DNA from 3 places in the Agrobacterium sp. CG160-95 genome. Region 2 is predicted to be linked to each of the others. Evidence: riboswitches for the same ligand, from Rfam matches in the RefSeq annotation. Region 2 holds a riboswitch; each other region holds the start of a gene.
What was found. A riboswitch is a leader RNA that binds a small molecule or an ion and turns the genes downstream of it on or off. The one in region 2 is predicted to bind cobalamin.
Positions count from the first base shown of each region.

Region 1: another riboswitch for cobalamin. It lies ahead of ACQZ63_RS20980 (DUF1636 family protein); the one in region 2 lies ahead of nrdH (glutaredoxin-like protein NrdH).
Region 3: another riboswitch for cobalamin. It lies ahead of bluB (5,6-dimethylbenzimidazole synthase); the one in region 2 lies ahead of nrdH (glutaredoxin-like protein NrdH).

Region 1 covers NZ_JBNWDU010000006.1:288,444-293,822, reverse strand. Annotated here, with positions in the region: gene cbiB (adenosylcobinamide-phosphate synthase CbiB) at 1-183, shown strand, start outside; gene ACQZ63_RS20990 (cobyric acid synthase) at 170-1,627, opposite strand; gene cobO (cob(I)yrinic acid a,c-diamide adenosyltransferase) at 1,629-2,246, opposite strand; cobalamin riboswitch at 2,374-2,588, shown strand; gene ACQZ63_RS20980 (DUF1636 family protein) at 2,744-3,130, shown strand; gene cobW (cobalamin biosynthesis protein CobW) at 3,127-4,164, shown strand; gene cobN (cobaltochelatase subunit CobN) at 4,170-5,379, shown strand, end outside.
Region 2 covers NZ_JBNWDU010000001.1:1,341,084-1,346,462, forward strand. Annotated here, with positions in the region: gene nrdE (class 1b ribonucleoside-diphosphate reductase subunit alpha) at 1-2,002, opposite strand, end outside; gene nrdI (class Ib ribonucleoside-diphosphate reductase assembly flavoprotein NrdI) at 1,990-2,388, opposite strand; gene nrdH (glutaredoxin-like protein NrdH) at 2,401-2,622, opposite strand; cobalamin riboswitch at 2,879-3,102, opposite strand; gene ACQZ63_RS06675 (nucleoside triphosphate hydrolase) at 3,234-3,863, opposite strand; gene ACQZ63_RS06680 (ATP-binding cassette domain-containing protein) at 3,860-4,642, opposite strand; gene ACQZ63_RS06685 (ABC transporter permease) at 4,642-5,379, opposite strand, start outside.
Region 3 covers NZ_JBNWDU010000005.1:261,560-266,938, forward strand. Annotated here, with positions in the region: gene ACQZ63_RS18570 (NAD+ synthase) at 1-995, shown strand, start outside; gene ACQZ63_RS18575 (VOC family protein) at 1,145-1,522, opposite strand; gene ACQZ63_RS18580 (TolB family protein) at 1,715-2,545, shown strand; cobalamin riboswitch at 2,674-2,859, shown strand; gene bluB (5,6-dimethylbenzimidazole synthase) at 2,958-3,674, shown strand; gene ACQZ63_RS18590 (DUF2865 domain-containing protein) at 3,744-4,844, opposite strand; gene ACQZ63_RS18595 (NADP-dependent malic enzyme) at 4,980-5,379, opposite strand, start outside.

The sequences.
Region 1 (5,379 bases), on a different contig from region 2:
GGCTTTGCGCTGGCCGGGCCGCGCTCCTATGGCGGGCAGATGATCGAGGCTCGTTTCATGGGCGAAGGCGGAAGAGCGACACTGGTTGCTGGCGATATTCGCACAGCGCTCAGGCTGGCGAGGATCGCAGACTTCCTGCTGATCGCGCTGTTCGGATTGCTGGCAATCCTTATCGCGCTATAGAAAGCAGTCTGTCGAGATCGAGGTGGTTCTCCATATGGGCCGCCAGGCGATCAAGAACGGCATCCACCTGCGCATCATAGTTCAATTCAGTGCCCTGCCCACCAAGCCGCTCAAGCCACGCCCCGCGTTGGCGGTCATCCGCAAACAGGCCGTGGATATAGGTGCCTAAGATGCGGCCATCGGGCGAAATTGCGCCATCGGCATGTCCGTCAATGGTCGAAAATGGCAGGTTGCCCGCGGCACCCGTCGTTTCCCCAACATGCATTTCATAGCCGGATAAGGGAATTCCGTCGAAACTCTGTCCCTGGACGGAAACGAGCCTCTTGTCGCCCGTCAAAACCGTCGTCACATCCAGCAGGCCCAACCCATCGACCGTCATTGGTGGTCCTTCGATGCCGTCAGGGTCGGCAACGGTTTTTCCAAGCATCTGGTATCCGCCGCAGAGACCGAGAACATAACCTCCGCGGCGCACATGTGCCTTGATGTCGATGTCGAGGCCTGCATTTTTCAGCGCGGCGAGATCAGCTATGGTGGATTTCGAACCGCAGAGCAGAACCAGCCGGCAATCGGCGGGAATGGTCTCGCCCTGCCGCACTCGGATCAGCTCCACATCCGGCTCCATGTCGAGCGGATCCAGATCGTCGAAATTGGAGATATGCGGCAGGATCGGCACGGCAATGCGGATTTTCGCGCCGGGCTTTTGTTGCGCCGGGCCGGTAAGCCCAAGGGCGTCCTCCGCCGGCAATTTCGCAGCATCGGAAAAATGCGGCAATAGCCCGATGGACGCCCAGCCGGTCTTTTCCGCGATCATCCGCATGCCGTCTGAAAACAGCGTAGGGTCACCGCGAAAGCGGTTCACGATGAAGCCCTCTATCATCGCGGCATCATCGCGTTCGAGAACGGTTTTTGTGCCCACGAGGCTGGCGATGACCCCGCCCCGGTCGATATCGCCGATCAGAATCACGGGAGCATCCGCGGCGCGGGCAAAACCCATATTGGCGATGTCGTTGGCGCGGAGGTTGATTTCGGAAGCACTTCCCGCCCCTTCCACCAGCACCAGATCGGCCTGTTGTTTCAGGTGCTCGAAGCTCTCCAGCACACGCGGCATCAGCCCGGCTTTCATGTGCTGATAATCGGCAGCCTTGGCATTGCCGACAATTTTACCCTGTACGACGACCTGTGCGCCGGTTTCGCTCTGCGGCTTTAAAAGCACCGGGTTCATGTGAACCGACAGCGGAACGCCTGCAGCCCGCGCCTGCAGCGCCTGCGCGCGACCGATCTCGCCGCCATCGGCAGTGACCGCCGCATTGTTCGACATGTTCTGCGGCTTGAACGGCATGACGGACAGGCCACGCCTGACGAAGGCGCGGGCAAGGCCAGCCACCATCAGCGATTTGCCGACATCCGAGCCGGTTCCCTGAAACATCAGCACACGTGCACTCATGTCAGTATTCTATCCCGGCCTGCGCCTTTACGCCTGCCTTGAAGTGATGTTTGACGAGGGTCATTTCCGTCACCATGTCGGCAGCGTCGATCAACGGCTGTTTGGCGTTGCGGCCGGTAACGATGACATGCAGATCGGATCTACGGTTGGAAAGCGTTTCGACGACCTCTTCCAGCGGCAGGTAATCATAGCGGAGCGCAATGTTCAGTTCGTCGAGAACCAGCAATCCGATCGTCTCGTCGGCCATCAGTGCTTTCGCTTCCTCCCAGGCCTTTGTAGCTGCCGCGACATCGCGCTTCAGGTCCTGCGTGTCCCAGGTAAACCCCTCGCCCATAGTGCGCCATTCCACCCTGTCGCCGAACAAAGTCAGGGCCTGCTGTTCACCCGTCGACCATGCGCCCTTGATGAATTGCACGACGCCGACCCGCCGCCCGGTGCCGAGCATGCGCAAAGCAAGGCCGAAAGCGGCCGTGGATTTGCCTTTGCCAGGGCCGGTATTGATCATCAGCAGACCTTTTTCGATGGTCTTTTCCGCGACTTCGGCATCCTGAACCGTCTTGCGGTTGACCATTTTCTGCCGGTGGCGTTCGGCTTCGCTGTCGCTGATATCGCGTGTCATCGCGTTTTCCTTCTCGTCCAGAGGCGCGGGACCTTATGCCCCCGCCATTCGGAGCGGCGACTATACTCAATTTGCCGCACCCGGCAATCGACAAGCCGGCAGCATTGACCGTCACGCCCGTTCAGCCTAAGGGTAAGGCACTGACGGTCTTTTCCCGGCAACGGGAAAAGCTAAGAGGGAACACGGTTCCACCCCATACCGGGTCATTCCGTGGCTGCCCCCGCAACTGTAAGCGGTAAGCCCGCACTGTGAAGCCACTGGACCATAAAATTGGTCCGGGAAGGTGGTGCAGGGTGTTTTAAAGCCGCAAGCCAGGAGACCTGCCGTTTCAGGAAAAAACGTCTCCCGGGCGGGGTGCTCCGGTCAGCCGGTCGAATTGAATTGCAGCCGCGCTTTTCAGTGCGCTGTTTTCGACATCCGCACCCCGACGAGTTTAAAGGCGCGGAAAGCGGAACGGTTTGGATATTACCACAACATCTTCTTGTGCGGACGGGACAATGGAAGCCAACACAGCTTCTGGCGTGGTCGTTTTTGTCTGCCGAAGCTGTCGCGACGACACCGATCCCAATGCGGAGCCGCGCCCCGGCACCATCCTTGCGGAAGCTGCCATCGCAAAAGCGCGTGACTCCGGCATCGATGTTCGCTCCGTCAATTGCCTTGCCAATTGCAAACGCGGCCTCAGTGCCGTGCTGCGCGGTGCCGATGGCTGGTCCTATGTATTCGGCGGGCTGACGCCCAACGATGCGGAAGACCTGCTCACGGGCGCGCAAATGCTGGCCGCCTCCGCAGATGGCCTGATGCCCTGGCGCGGCCGCCCCGACACATTGAAGCGCGGCATGGTGGCGCGCATTCCCCCATTCGATTTTACCGAGGAGAGATCATGAGCACCCTTCTGGACCGCGTTCCCTGCACCATCGTCACCGGCTTTCTGGGGGCTGGAAAAACCACGCTGCTGCGCGGTCTCCTCGAAAAGCTTGATGGCAAGCGGCTTGCCATCATCGTCAACGAATTCGGTGATATCGGCATCGATGGCGATATCCTCAAGGGATGCGGCATTGAGAGCTGCCCGGAGGAAAACATCGTTGAGCTGGCCAATGGCTGCATCTGCTGCACGGTGGCGGATGATTTCCAGCCGGCCATCGAGCAGATTCTGAGCCGCCAGCCGAAGGTGGAGCATATCCTCATCGAGACCTCCGGCCTTGCCCTACCCAAGCCGCTGGTGCAGGCATTTCAATGGCCGGCCATCAAGAGCCGCGTGACGGTTGACGCTGTGGTGGCTGTTGTGGATGGCGCTGCCCTTGCCGAGGGTCAGGTGGCGCATGACATGGAAGCCCTTGCCGCCCAGCGCGCAAATGACGAAGCCCTCGATCACGACGATCCGGTCGAAGAGGTTTTTGAGGACCAGATCGCCTGTGCCGATCTTATCGTGCTGACCAAGGCGGATCTGCTCGATAGCGCCGGTCTGGAAAAGGCGAAGGCTCATATTCTCGAGCATTTGCCGCGGGCCGCAAAGATCGTCGTCGCCTCGAATGGCGTCATCGATCCGGCCGTGCTGATCGGCCTCGGTCTTGCGGTTGAAGAGGATATCGAAAACCGCCGCACCCATCACGATGGTGAACTCGACCACGAACATGACGATTTCGACAGCTTCGTCATCGACCTGCCGGCCGTGACCGATCCGGAAGCGCTGGCGGCTCGTATCGCCGAGACAGCGGCTGCGGAAAATGTTCTGCGCATCAAAGGTTTCGTCGAAGTATCCACCAAGCCGATGCGCCTGCAGGTGCAGGCAGTCGGTAGCCGCGTCAACCATTATTATGACCGTCCCTGGGCGGCCGGTGAAGAGCGCCGCAGCCGCCTCGTCGTCATAGGCGAAAAGGGCCTCAACCGCGAAAAGATCGAACAGATGCTGGCCGCCTGATAGAAATGCACATTCTCGCCACCACATCTTCGTCTCTGGACGACCTGATCGAGCCGGTTGATCTCAACCAGCCGCGATCGGATGTGGTGATGCTGTCTTTTTCGGCAAGCGATCTTGCCGGGCTGGAACAGGCATGGCGGCAGGCAGAGGGCGCGCTTCCGTCCCTGTCCGCTGCCAACCTCTCCGAGCTTCGGCATCCGATGTCGGTCGATCTGTGGATCGAAAAGACGGCCGAACATGCCCGTGTCATCCTTATCCGGATTCTCGGCGGCGCGGAACGCTGGCGCTATGGCGTCGATCAGCTCAGCACGATGGCGCGGCGACGTGGCATAAAACTTATGCTCCTGCCGGGTGAATGCAGTGAGAGAGACGAAAAGCTCGAAGCGGCCTCGACTGTTGATCGCCAGACGTTGGCGTCCGTCCTCGCCTTCTTCCGCGAGGGTGGGCGGGAAAATATGGACCGGCTTGCCATTGGTCTTGCTGCCCTTGTAAGTGGTGGCGCATGGCCAGATATCGAGGCTCAACCGCTGCCGAAAGCCGGCTTTTACCGGCCGGGTAAAGGCGTCGTGGATCAGGCGGAAGCCTGCGCCGGTTTTCCCGCCGGTGCAGCTGTCCTTCCCATTCTCTTTTACCGCTCCATGCTTCTTGCGGCCGATGCGGCGCCCGTGGATGCGCTTTTTAATGCGCTCTCTCAGCGCGGTTTTGCGCCATTGCCGATTTTCGTCAGCGGCCTCAAGGATGGGGAGGCAATTCGCTTTCTCGAAACCGTACTGCCCGAACTCCAGCCCGCCGCCATCGTTGCCGCCACAGCTTTTGCCAGTCAGATGGATGACAGCGGTAAAACCCTGTTTGATCGCCTCGGCGTGCCGGTGTTTCAGGTGGTTATGGCGACGACGCGACGGGACGGCTGGGCGGAAAATGCGCGCGGTCTCAACCCTTCCGATCTTGCCATGCATGTGGTTCTGCCGGAACTCGATGGCCGGATTCTTGCTGGCGCAATCTCATTCAAGCAGGTGCGGACTGATGGCGGTATCAGCCTCATCAATGTACCGGAGGCTGATCGCGTCGAACAGGTGGCAAACCGAATCGCTGCCTTTCTGCAATTAAAACAGTCCACGCCACAGGAACGGCGGATCGTCATTCTGATGCCGGATTATCCCGGTGCTGCGCCAGGGCGCACGGGTTATGCCGTTGGTCTCGATGTCCCGCAAAGCG
Region 2 (5,379 bases):
CCGCCGCATAGGTATCTATGATCTTTTCCGGACCGATTTCGTAGGCATCCTGATAATATTCGAGATTGTCGTTCGAAAGGTAGGAAGCCGGATAATAAACACGGCCGATCTTGCCTTCCTTGCGAATTTCAATCTTCGAGACGATGGGATGGATCGAGGAGGTCGAGTGATTGATATAGGAGATCGAGCCTGTGGGCGGCACGGCCTGAAGGTTCTGGTTATAGAGGCCGGTCTCCATGACGGCCTGCTTCAACGCTTTCCAGTCCTCCTGTGTCGGAATGGAAATGCTGGCTTTCTCAAAAAGGTCGCGGACCTTTTCCGTCGCGGGCAGCCATTCCCGGTCGGTATATTTATCGAAGTAGTCGCCCGAGGCATATTTGGAGTTTTCAAAGCCCTTGAAGCTCTGGCCCCTTTCAGTGGCAAGGCGATTGCTGGCGCGGATGGCGTGATAGGTCACCGTGTAGAAATAGATATTGGTGAAATCGATGCCTTCTTCGGAGCCGTAGAAGATGCGCTCGCGCGCCAGATAGCCATGCAGGTTCATCTGACCAAGCCCGATGGCGTGGCTCGCATCATTGCCCTTTTCCACGGAAGGGACAGACGAGATGTGGCTCATGTCAGAAACGGCCGTCAGCGCCCGGATGGAGGTTTCGATCGTCTTGCCGAAATCAGCCGAATCCATTGCTGAAGCAATGTTGAGCGAGCCGAGATTGCAGGAAATATCCTTGCCCATATGGCTGTAAGAGAGATCGTCGTTGAATTCGCTCGCCTCGCTGACCTGTAGAATTTCCGAGCAGAGATTGCTCATGCTGATACGGCCGGCGATCGGATTGGCGCGGTTAACCGTATCCTCGAACATTATATAGGGGTAACCGCTTTCGAACTGGATTTCTGCGATGACTTGGAAGAACTCGCGTGCCTTGATCTTCTTCTTGCGGATGCGGCTGTCGGCGACCATTTCCTGATATTTTTCGCTGACGGAAATCTCGGTAAACGGCACGCCATAGACCCGCTCAACATCATACGGCGAGAACAGGTACATATCCTCGTTGTTTCTCGCGAGTTCGAAGGTGATATCGGGGATCACCACGCCGAGCGAAAGGGTTTTAATGCGGATTTTTTCGTCGGCGTTTTCACGTTTCGTATCGAGGAAACGCATGATGTCGGGGTGATGGGCATGCAGATAGACCGCGCCAGCGCCCTGGCGCGCGCCAAGCTGGTTGGCGTAGGAGAACGAATCTTCCAGCAGCTTCATGACAGGAATCACGCCGGAGGACTGGTTTTCGATCTGTTTGATCGGCGCGCCGGCTTCGCGAATATTGGTCAGGGACAATGCTACGCCACCGCCACGCTTGGAAAGCTGCAATGCTGAATTGATGGACCGGCCGATGCTTTCCATATTGTCTTCCACACGCAGCAGAAAACACGAAACCAGCTCACCGCGGCTTTTCTTGCCGGCGTTGAGAAAGGTCGGGGTTGCCGGCTGGAAGCGGCCGGAAATGATTTCATCCATCAGATCGCGGGCAAGTTGCTCGTCGCCACGCGCCAGAGCCAGCGCCACCATGCAGACGCGGTCCTCATAACGCTCCAGGTAACGCTTTCCGTCGAAAGTCTTCAGCGTATAGGACGTATAATATTTGAAGGCGCCGAGAAATGTCGGAAAACGGAACTTTCTGGCATAGGCCTCGTCGTAGAGGTCACGGACGAAATTGAAGGAATACTGGTCCAGCACCTCCTGTTCGTAATATCCCTCGGTCACGAGATAATCGAGCTTTTCCCTGAGATTATGGAAAAACACCGTGTTTTGATTGACGTGCTGAAGGAAATATTGCCGTGCCGCAAGGCGGTCCTTGTCGAGCTGGATCTTCCCGTTTTCATCGTAGAGGTTCAGCATCGCGTTCAGCGCGTGATAGTCCAGTCCCGCGTCCAGGTGTTTCTGCGCGGCAGTTACTTGTTGTTTGGCATCCGTGTTGCGCACCGCGCTTGAGGTCAGCGTGTCCAAAATCGTTCCAATCCATGATTGACGTTGGCGACATCTTCCTCTGTGCCGAGAAGCTCGAAGCGGTAGAGAAACGGCACCGCGCATTTACGCGACACGATATCTCCGGCGGATGCGAAAGCTGCGCCAAAATTCGTATTTCCCGCCGCTATGACGCCGCGAATGAGATTTCGGTTTGAGGGCTCGTTCAAAAACCGGATAACCGGTTTCGGTACCGCTCCTTTCATGCCGCCGCCCCCATAGGTGGGGGTGACGAGAACATAGGGCTCCGACACGTGAGGAACGTCTTCCTCGGCGCCGAGCGGCAGGCGAAGCAATCGTCGCCCCAGTTTTTGAAGGAAGCGATGAGTGTTCTCAGACCGGCTGGAATAATAGACGATCAGCCCCATCGCATCGCCTCCTCAGCTGATCGAGCCAATCATGTCCGGACGGAAACCCGCCCAATGGCGTTCGCCGGCAACGACCACGGGAACCTGCATGTAACCAAGGCCGCGAACGCGATCGAGGGCATCCGCATCTTCGGAGATATCGACGATCTCGTAGCTGACACCGATGCGGTCAAGCGCACGATAGGTGGCAGTGCACTGGACGCAGGCGGGTTTGCTGTAAACGGTGACGGTCATTGTTTCCTCTTTCGAAGCCGCTTTTACGCACGGCTCAACATTGCCCGCCTGCAATCACAAGCGGGTGGCGATGGTTCTGTCATTCTGGCAAGGCGCGCGGGTGAGGCCGCGTAAGATCTCTGTCTACGCCGACGAGCGTAGAAACTTATAAAAATGCACTGGCATGACTTCACCCCGAAGCTTGTTCTGGAGGGGGCAGAAAAGGGCGCACGCAATTCATTTGCGTCATACACCTTCCTTCCGGACACCCCGCCCGTGGACGTTTTCGCTCAAGGCAGGTCTCCTGACTTACGGGTCAAAACATCCATTCCCACCTTCCCGGAGCTTTTAGCGCCAGTGGCTCAAATCGGAACGATGCTAACCGCTTACAGTTGCGGGGGCAGTTTCGGCATTGCTTCACCATAATGGTGTTACGCACCGAATTCCCGTCTTAGCTCCCGACGCTTGCGAATCGAAAGAACCTTGAACACCACATATAGTATATGATGAATTTTTTTCGTCAATAATTAGACATGCTAAAGCCCCACCCTGTGGATCAAAAAGATTCAACACATGGTCAACAAAGGCTTAACGGTGAATGCTCCATGCCGCCTACGGACGGAAGCAGCGGGTTATTCCCAGATATCGATGCGAATATCGGCGGGGCGGGAGTTCTCAATCACCCGCTTTCCGTTGGGAAGATCATTTTCGAACAGTTTGGCGTGAATCTCGGTCGCATCGAGACCATAGCCCTGCCATCTATCCCGCAGGCGTTCCTCGAGCACCGCAACGGATGGGCCTACGAAGACGGCAAGATCGAAGCTGCCGGAAAGCTTCGTCCACGGCGCCTCGTTCAACAGCAGATAGTTGCCTTCGGCAAGGATGAAGCGTGTTTCTGGCGCGATGGCGCGAGCGGAGGCAATGGCAATTTCGCGGGAGCGGTCAAAAACCGGGACAAGAACTTCCTGCCCGCCCTGACGAACTGCGGAGACGATATCAAGAAAGCCGCGCACGTCGAAGGTCTCCGGTGCGCCTTTTCGCGGCAAGAGCCCCCGTTCTTCGAGAATACCGTTATCCATATGGAAGCCGTCCATGGGCAGGACAGCCGCAGCCTCGCCGCGCGCCAAGAGGGCACCGCACAGGGCATCCGCCAGCGTGGATTTGCCGGCCCCAGGGGGACCGGCAATGGCAATGATAAAACGAGATTTACCCTCTGCCCGCCGAAGAACGTCTTCGACGATCGTTTCAAGCTTCAGCGTCATGCGGCCAGCGTTTCCTTTGGCGCTTCCTTGGCGCCCGTCATGAAGGCGACGGCGTCGGACATGGTATAGTCCTTCGGATTGATGACGCACAAACGCTTGCCCAGCCGATGAATATGAATCCGGTCAGCAACCTCGAAAACATGCGGCATGTTGTGCGAGATGAGAACGATCGGTAGCCCTCGCGCGCGCACATCCAGAATAAGCTCGAGAACGCGGCGGCTTTCCTTGACGCCGAGCGCCGCCGTCGGTTCGTCAAGGATGACGACCTTGGAGCCGAAGGCGGCTGCACGCGCCACCGCAACACCCTGGCGCTGGCCGCCGGAGAGGGTTTCCACCGCCTGATTGATGTTCTGGATCGTCATCAGGCCGAGTTCAGAGAGTTTCTCACGGGCAAACTTTTCCATCGCCGGACGGTCCAGTGCCCTGAACAGGCTTCCCTGAATACCGGGTTTGCGGATTTCACGGCCGAGAAACATATTGTCGGCTATGGACAATGCGGGAGACAGCGCAAGGTTCTGATAAACGGTTTCGATACCAGCCTTGCGCGCCTCGATCGGCGAGCGGAACTGTACCGGCTTGCCTTCCAGCCTGATCTCCCCTTCATCGGGTGTCACCGCACCGGAAATCGCCTTGATGAGAGAGGATTTTCCAGCACCGTTATCACCGATGACAGCGAGGATTTCGCCCGGATAAAGGTCAAAATCGGCATTGTCGAGCGCAGTCACACGACCGTAGCGTTTAACGAGATTGCGTGCTGTGAGGATAGGTTCTTTTGCCATCAGCCTGCTACCTTTCTGATCCACTGGTCGATTGCGACAGCCAAGATGATAAGGACGCCGATCAACAGATAGGTCCATTGTGGGTCTGTTCCGATAAGTCGCAGGCCGAGAGAGAAGACACCGACGATCAGCGCGCCGAAGATCATGCCCATGATCGAGCCGCGTCCGCCAAACAGCGATATGCCGCCGATGACCACTGCGGTGATGGATTCGATGTTGGCGAACTGACCGGCGGTCGGCGATACCGAGCCGATGCGGCCGATGAGAGCCCAGCCCGCGAAGGCGCAGATAAGCCCGGAAAGTGTGTAGACGGTCGTCAGCATGCGCTTGACGTTAACGCCGGCCAGTTCGGCTGCGTCGGGATCATCACCCACTGCATAGAGATGTCGACCCCAGGCGGTGCGGTTCAGCACATACCAGAGCAGGGCAACCAGCAGAACCATCGCAATGACGCCATAGGTGAAGACGGCGCTGCCGATGCGGACATTGTTGCCGAAAAACTGGAGAATGGGCGCCTGTTGGACGATATCCTGTGAGCGGATCGTTTCGTTGGCCGAATAGAGGAAATTGGTGGCCAACACGATCTGCCACATGCCCAGTGTAACGATGAAGGGCGGAAGCCGCATGCGCGAAACCAGCACGCCATTGATAAAGCCACAAAATGCGCCGACTGCGAGACCGCAGATAATCGAGAGTTCGGCAGGCAAACCATAGCGGAACGTAAACTGTCCCATGAC
Region 3 (5,379 bases), on a different contig from region 2:
TCAATGCCGACAAGACCCTTGCCTTCCAGATGAGCCAGTTCGAGGCGACCCTTGCCGTTACCGATTGGAAACGCACCGCAGAAGGCTGGCGCTGCGAGAGCGGTCCTTTCTCGAAAATCCCTGAAGGCGAGGAGGCGGATTACCGCGCCTGCATGCTGGGCTTTCGCGATTACGTCAACAAGAACGGCTTCAAGAGCGTGGTTCTCGGCCTTTCCGGCGGTATCGATTCGGCGATATGCGCTGCGCTTGCTGTTGATGCGCTGGGCGAAGAGCGGGTGCGCTGCATCATGCTGCCCTATCGTTACACCTCCGAGGATTCGCTGAAGGACGCAGCCGATTGCGCCAGAGCGCTCGGCTGCCGTTACGATATCGTGCCGATTGCCGAACCGGTGGATGGGTTCCTGTCGGCGCTTTCGGAAATGTTCGAAGGCACGGAAGAAGGCATTACCGAAGAAAACCTGCAGAGCCGAACACGCGGCACCATTCTCATGGCTGTTTCCAACAAGTTCGGCTCGATGGTGGTGACAACAGGCAACAAGTCGGAAATGTCGGTGGGGTATGCGACGCTTTATGGCGACATGAATGGCGGTTTCAATCCCATCAAGGACCTCTACAAGATGCAGGTCTACGCCATCTCCAGCTGGCGCAATTCCCATGTGCCGCCCGGCGCGCTCGGGCCGTCCGGCGAAGTGATCCCCGCCAATATCATCTCCAAGGCGCCATCCGCCGAATTGCGACCCAACCAAACAGACCAGGATTCGCTGCCGCCCTATCCGGTGCTGGACGATATTCTGGAGTGCCTGGTGGAAAAGGAAATGTCGGTCGAGGAAATCCTCGCGCGTGGCCATGATATCGCGACGGTGCACCGGATCGAGCATCTGCTCTATCTCGCCGAATACAAACGCCGCCAATCCGCGCCCGGGGTGAAGATCACCAAGAAGAACTTCGGCCGCGATCGCCGTTATCCGATTACCAACCGGTTCAGGGACAGGTAGTCGAAGGAGGGCATGGAGGGAGCTTGCTGGACCCCGAATCTAGTTCGGGGTGACGGAGTGCGGATGCTGCGGCTTCGCCATATATCGATGGCGAAGAAGCATCCTTTTCCTCCAACGGCGCGGACACGCCGCGCCGTCTCCCTATCTCGTTAAATAACCTGCCCCACATCGATGCGGTTACCATCCGGGTCTTCGAAAACGAAGGCCCGCAGGCCATAATCCTTGTCCTGCAGACTTTTGATGATGCGAAGCCCGTGGCTTTTGCAAAGCGCATGCAGCGCGTCGGCGTCGCTGACCAGCATATGCGCCACATTGAAGGGGGCCGGTTTGTGCGTTGACTGCAATGTCAGGTGCAACTCGGCGTTACCTTGTTTCAGGATCATGAAACCGACAGGGTTGCCGTTTTCGAAGGTCTTTTCGAAGCCCAGCACACGGACATAAAAGTCATGGGCCTTCTCGATATTCTTGACAGGAAGCATTGCGGCGATCCGACCGAAGCGGATGCCGTGATCGGCGATGGTGTTCATCGCGGAACCTCGGATCTGGGAGAAACGGGCAGGGGTGCGGGCGGTGCCGGAACGCTGCTGTTTTTTCCTATTTGAATTTGCAGGGCGGTGCCTGCGGCAATAGGATCATAATTACGGCGGTGGCGGATGCAAACGGAATGGTTGTGCCATTCAACGCTCCACGCCAGACGATCGACAGGCCCGGGAGGCAGCATGCGCAGTTCCATCGAAATCTTCAACATCCGCACTCGGCAGATGCGGGTGGTCTGGCAGACGCCGGAGCTGTTCGAGGCTCCGAACTGGTCGCCGGACGGGAAATACCTGCTTCTGAACTGCGACGGTCTGCTTTATCGCCTGTCACTTGCCGGCGACCCTTCGCCTGAAAAGGTCGATACTGGCTTTGCGACAATCTGCAACAATGACCACGGCATTTCGCCTGACGGTTCGCTTTATGCCATTTCCGACAAGGTGGAGTTCGGCAAGAGTGCCATCTATCTGCTGCCTTCGACGGGCGGAACGCCGCGGCTGATGACTAAGAACCTTCCGTCCTACTGGCACGGCTGGTCGCCGGACGGGAAAGGTTTCGCCTATTGCGGCATTCGCGATCAGGTTTTCGATATTTATTCCATGGACATAGACAGCGGCGTTGAGACACGCCTTACCCATGGTGAGGGCCGCAATGACGGGCCGGATTATTCGCCGGATGGAGAATGGATCTATTTCAACTCCAGCCGCACCGGCCAGATGCAGATCTGGCGCGTGCGGGTGGATGGCTCGGCCGTCGAGCGTATCACCGACAGCGCCTACGGCGACTGGTTCCCGCATCCGTCCCCCAGCGGTGACAAGGTCGTCTTCGTCTCCTACGACGCCGATGTCTTCGACCATCCGCGCGACCTTAACGTGCGCGTGCGGCTGATGGATATGGATGGCGGTAATGCCGAAACGCTGTTTGACCTTTTCGGCGGGCAGGGAACGATGAATTCGCCCAACTGGTCACCGGACGGGGATGAGTTCGCTTATGTGCGGTATTTTCCCGTTGGGTGATGCGGTAGGGAGTGCTTCAGCCGGCGCGCTTCTGCGCGGCGGCTGAAGGCCGCAATACGCCGGTGAGGTGGCCACGGTCACATTGCCGCATCGCTGCGCAAGATACTTGTATTTGCAATCTTTGTTGCTCATAAGCTTCTTCGTCAGGTGCCTGCCCTTTAGGGCGGGAGAATCGGGAATCCGGTGCAAGACCGGAACGTGCCCAGCGCTGTGAGGCGGATGCCCTTTTTCTTGATGCCACTGAATCCATTCGGGAAGGCGAAAGTGGGCGGATGAAGCCGAGTCAGAAGACCGGCCTGACAGGATAGACCAGACCGCGTGGACGGCGGCAGGTTGTTGCAGCAGCGCGTCGTGCAGGCGAAAACCGGAGCCGGTTTTCGTGGCGGCGCGCCAGCATTGTTGGGGATAGACGATGCCGACCGATCCACTCGCGACCAGTTCGCTCGACGCCGATGCATTCGATCACGCGCTTTCGCCCGCCTACCCGTTTTCCGAGGGGGAGCGAGAGGCGATCTACCGTGCCATCGAAACCCGCCGTGATGTGCGCGACCAGTTCCTTCCGGATCCATTGCCGGAAGATGTGGTCGAGCGCTTGCTGAAGGCGGCGCATTCCGCGCCCTCGGTCGGTTTCATGCAGCCGTGGAATTTCACGCTCGTCACTGACGGTGCGGTCAGGCAGGCAGCCTGGGTTGCCTTCAGCCGCGCCAATGGCGAGGCGACGGCGATGTTCGAGGGGGAGCAGCAGGCGCTTTACCGCAGCCTCAAGCTTGAGGGCATCCGCAAGGCGCCGCTCAGCATCTGCGTCACCTGCGATCCGACGCGTGGCGGCAAGGTGGTGCTGGGCCGTACCCACAATCCGCGCACCGATGTCTATTCCACCGTCTGCGCCATCCAGAACCTCTGGCTTGCAGCGCGCGCCGAAGGCATCGGCGTCGGCTGGGTCAGCATTTTCCACGATAGCGACATTCGGACCATTCTGGAAATCCCGGACCACATCGAGATCGTCGCCTGGCTATGCCTCGGCCGCGTCGATACACTTTATACCGAGCCGGAACTGGCGGTGAAGGGTTGGCGCCAGCGCGTGCCGCTGGAGGAGCTGGTGTTTCGCAATCGCTGGGGCGGGCGGTAAAGAGAACACGCGACCGCCTTGTGAGTGAGATAGAGCGTTGCCAACTCCATACCGCGTGCTTGATGGGAGCTATTGCTGCGGCTGAATGCCCTTCAGCGCCGGGTTCTTCAGGTCGATCCGGCCTGTCTGGTCGGGCAGGAATTTAGGGCCGATGACGCGGACCCTGCTGTTGTTCGGGTCATAGTCGCGTTCCGGAACCGGTTGTTCCGGCGGCTTTGCGGCCTGCTGCAGTTCGGTGGGTTTTTTGGGGGTGTCACCTTGCGGTGGTGGAATGGTCGTGATGCTGGAATAGGGTTTCTCAGCTTCCGGCCGCGCAGCCTCCTGCTGCTTCATCTCCTCGTGATAGGCGGCCATGTTGCAGGCGCAGCCTGGGGCTTTCGTTGAGGCATTTCGATAAGCAAAGGCGGTCGGCAGGTCCTTATAGGGCTTTCCTGTTTCAGCCGAGACCATGTCAGCCGTTTCCTGCTCCGTCATGGAGTGGAAATAAAGCTCCGTCTGCGTACCCGGACACATTTTCTGGCATTGTTCGGCCTGCGCACGGAAATCGAGCGGCGAGGCATTGGAAGCGATGGGGAAAAACGAGCCGTCGCAGGTGCGCACGCACAGCGTCCTGAGCCCGCCCTCCGCAGCGGCATTGGGGTAGGTCGAAAGCCCTGCCTGTCCCGGCGGGTTGCCCTGTTCGCCGAAGGCGTCGGGGTAACGTGTCACATCGGGTGCCGTCGGCTGGCGCGCTTCCGTTTCCGGAATGGCGCTGCAGCCATTGGCGTCGAGTGCGGCGAGAATGCGCTGGCGTCTGATGTCGCCATCATCGCTGCCCTGGGCCGCCATGGCATAGTCGCGGTCACGGATGATGGCATCGCGTTCGCTCTGCGCATCCGCCATCGCGTCGCTGATCTCCGCGCAGAGTTCGGCATTCGGGCTGCCATAAACGGTGACGCTTGCGGATGAACAGCCGTAACGGCGCAGATCGTTCCTGATCCTGCGGATCTCGATGTTCTGGCGGGTGAGCGCATTGGCGTAACGCCGTACCTCGGCGGTGTTGCCGATGACACGCGGCGGTTCGCGCAGCTGCGCATAAAGCGTATCGCAGACCTGATCCGCGAAAGCAGCGGCCGGGGCGATGAAAACAAGGGGAAGCAGGAGGCCGATAATGCTGCGGCGCCGGGTCAATGGTGCGATCCGTTCGATGTCCCCGGCCGGTGGCGAGGGTGTTATGCTTCGGGAAATCCGTGTTTCAGGAAGATAACATAAGCTGTTGCCGCAATGCGGCAACAGCATGTTCAAAACTGCGTTAATACGCCTTCATCACACCGAAGGGTGCGATGCCTGCACGACGGCAAAGGCCGCCATGTTGACAACGCCGCGCGAGGTGACGCTGGGCGACAGGATATGGGCGGGAAGAGCCGTGCCAAGCAGGATGGGGCCGACATGCAGGCCCTCCGTCAGCGTGCGGGTGACGCCGAGCGTGATGTTTGCGGCATCGAGGTTCGGGAAGACCAGCAGGTTTGCTTCGCCGGTCAGCACGCTGTTGGGCATGGCGCGCTTGCGCAGCGCTTCCGAAAGTGCTGAGCCGCCCTGCATTTCGCCGTCCACTTCCAGTTCGGGTGCCGCTGCCTGCACGATCTTCAGGGCGCGGCGCATCTTGCGGGCGCTTTCCGAATCGCGCGACCCGAAATTGGAGTGGCTGGCGAGCGCGATCTTCGGC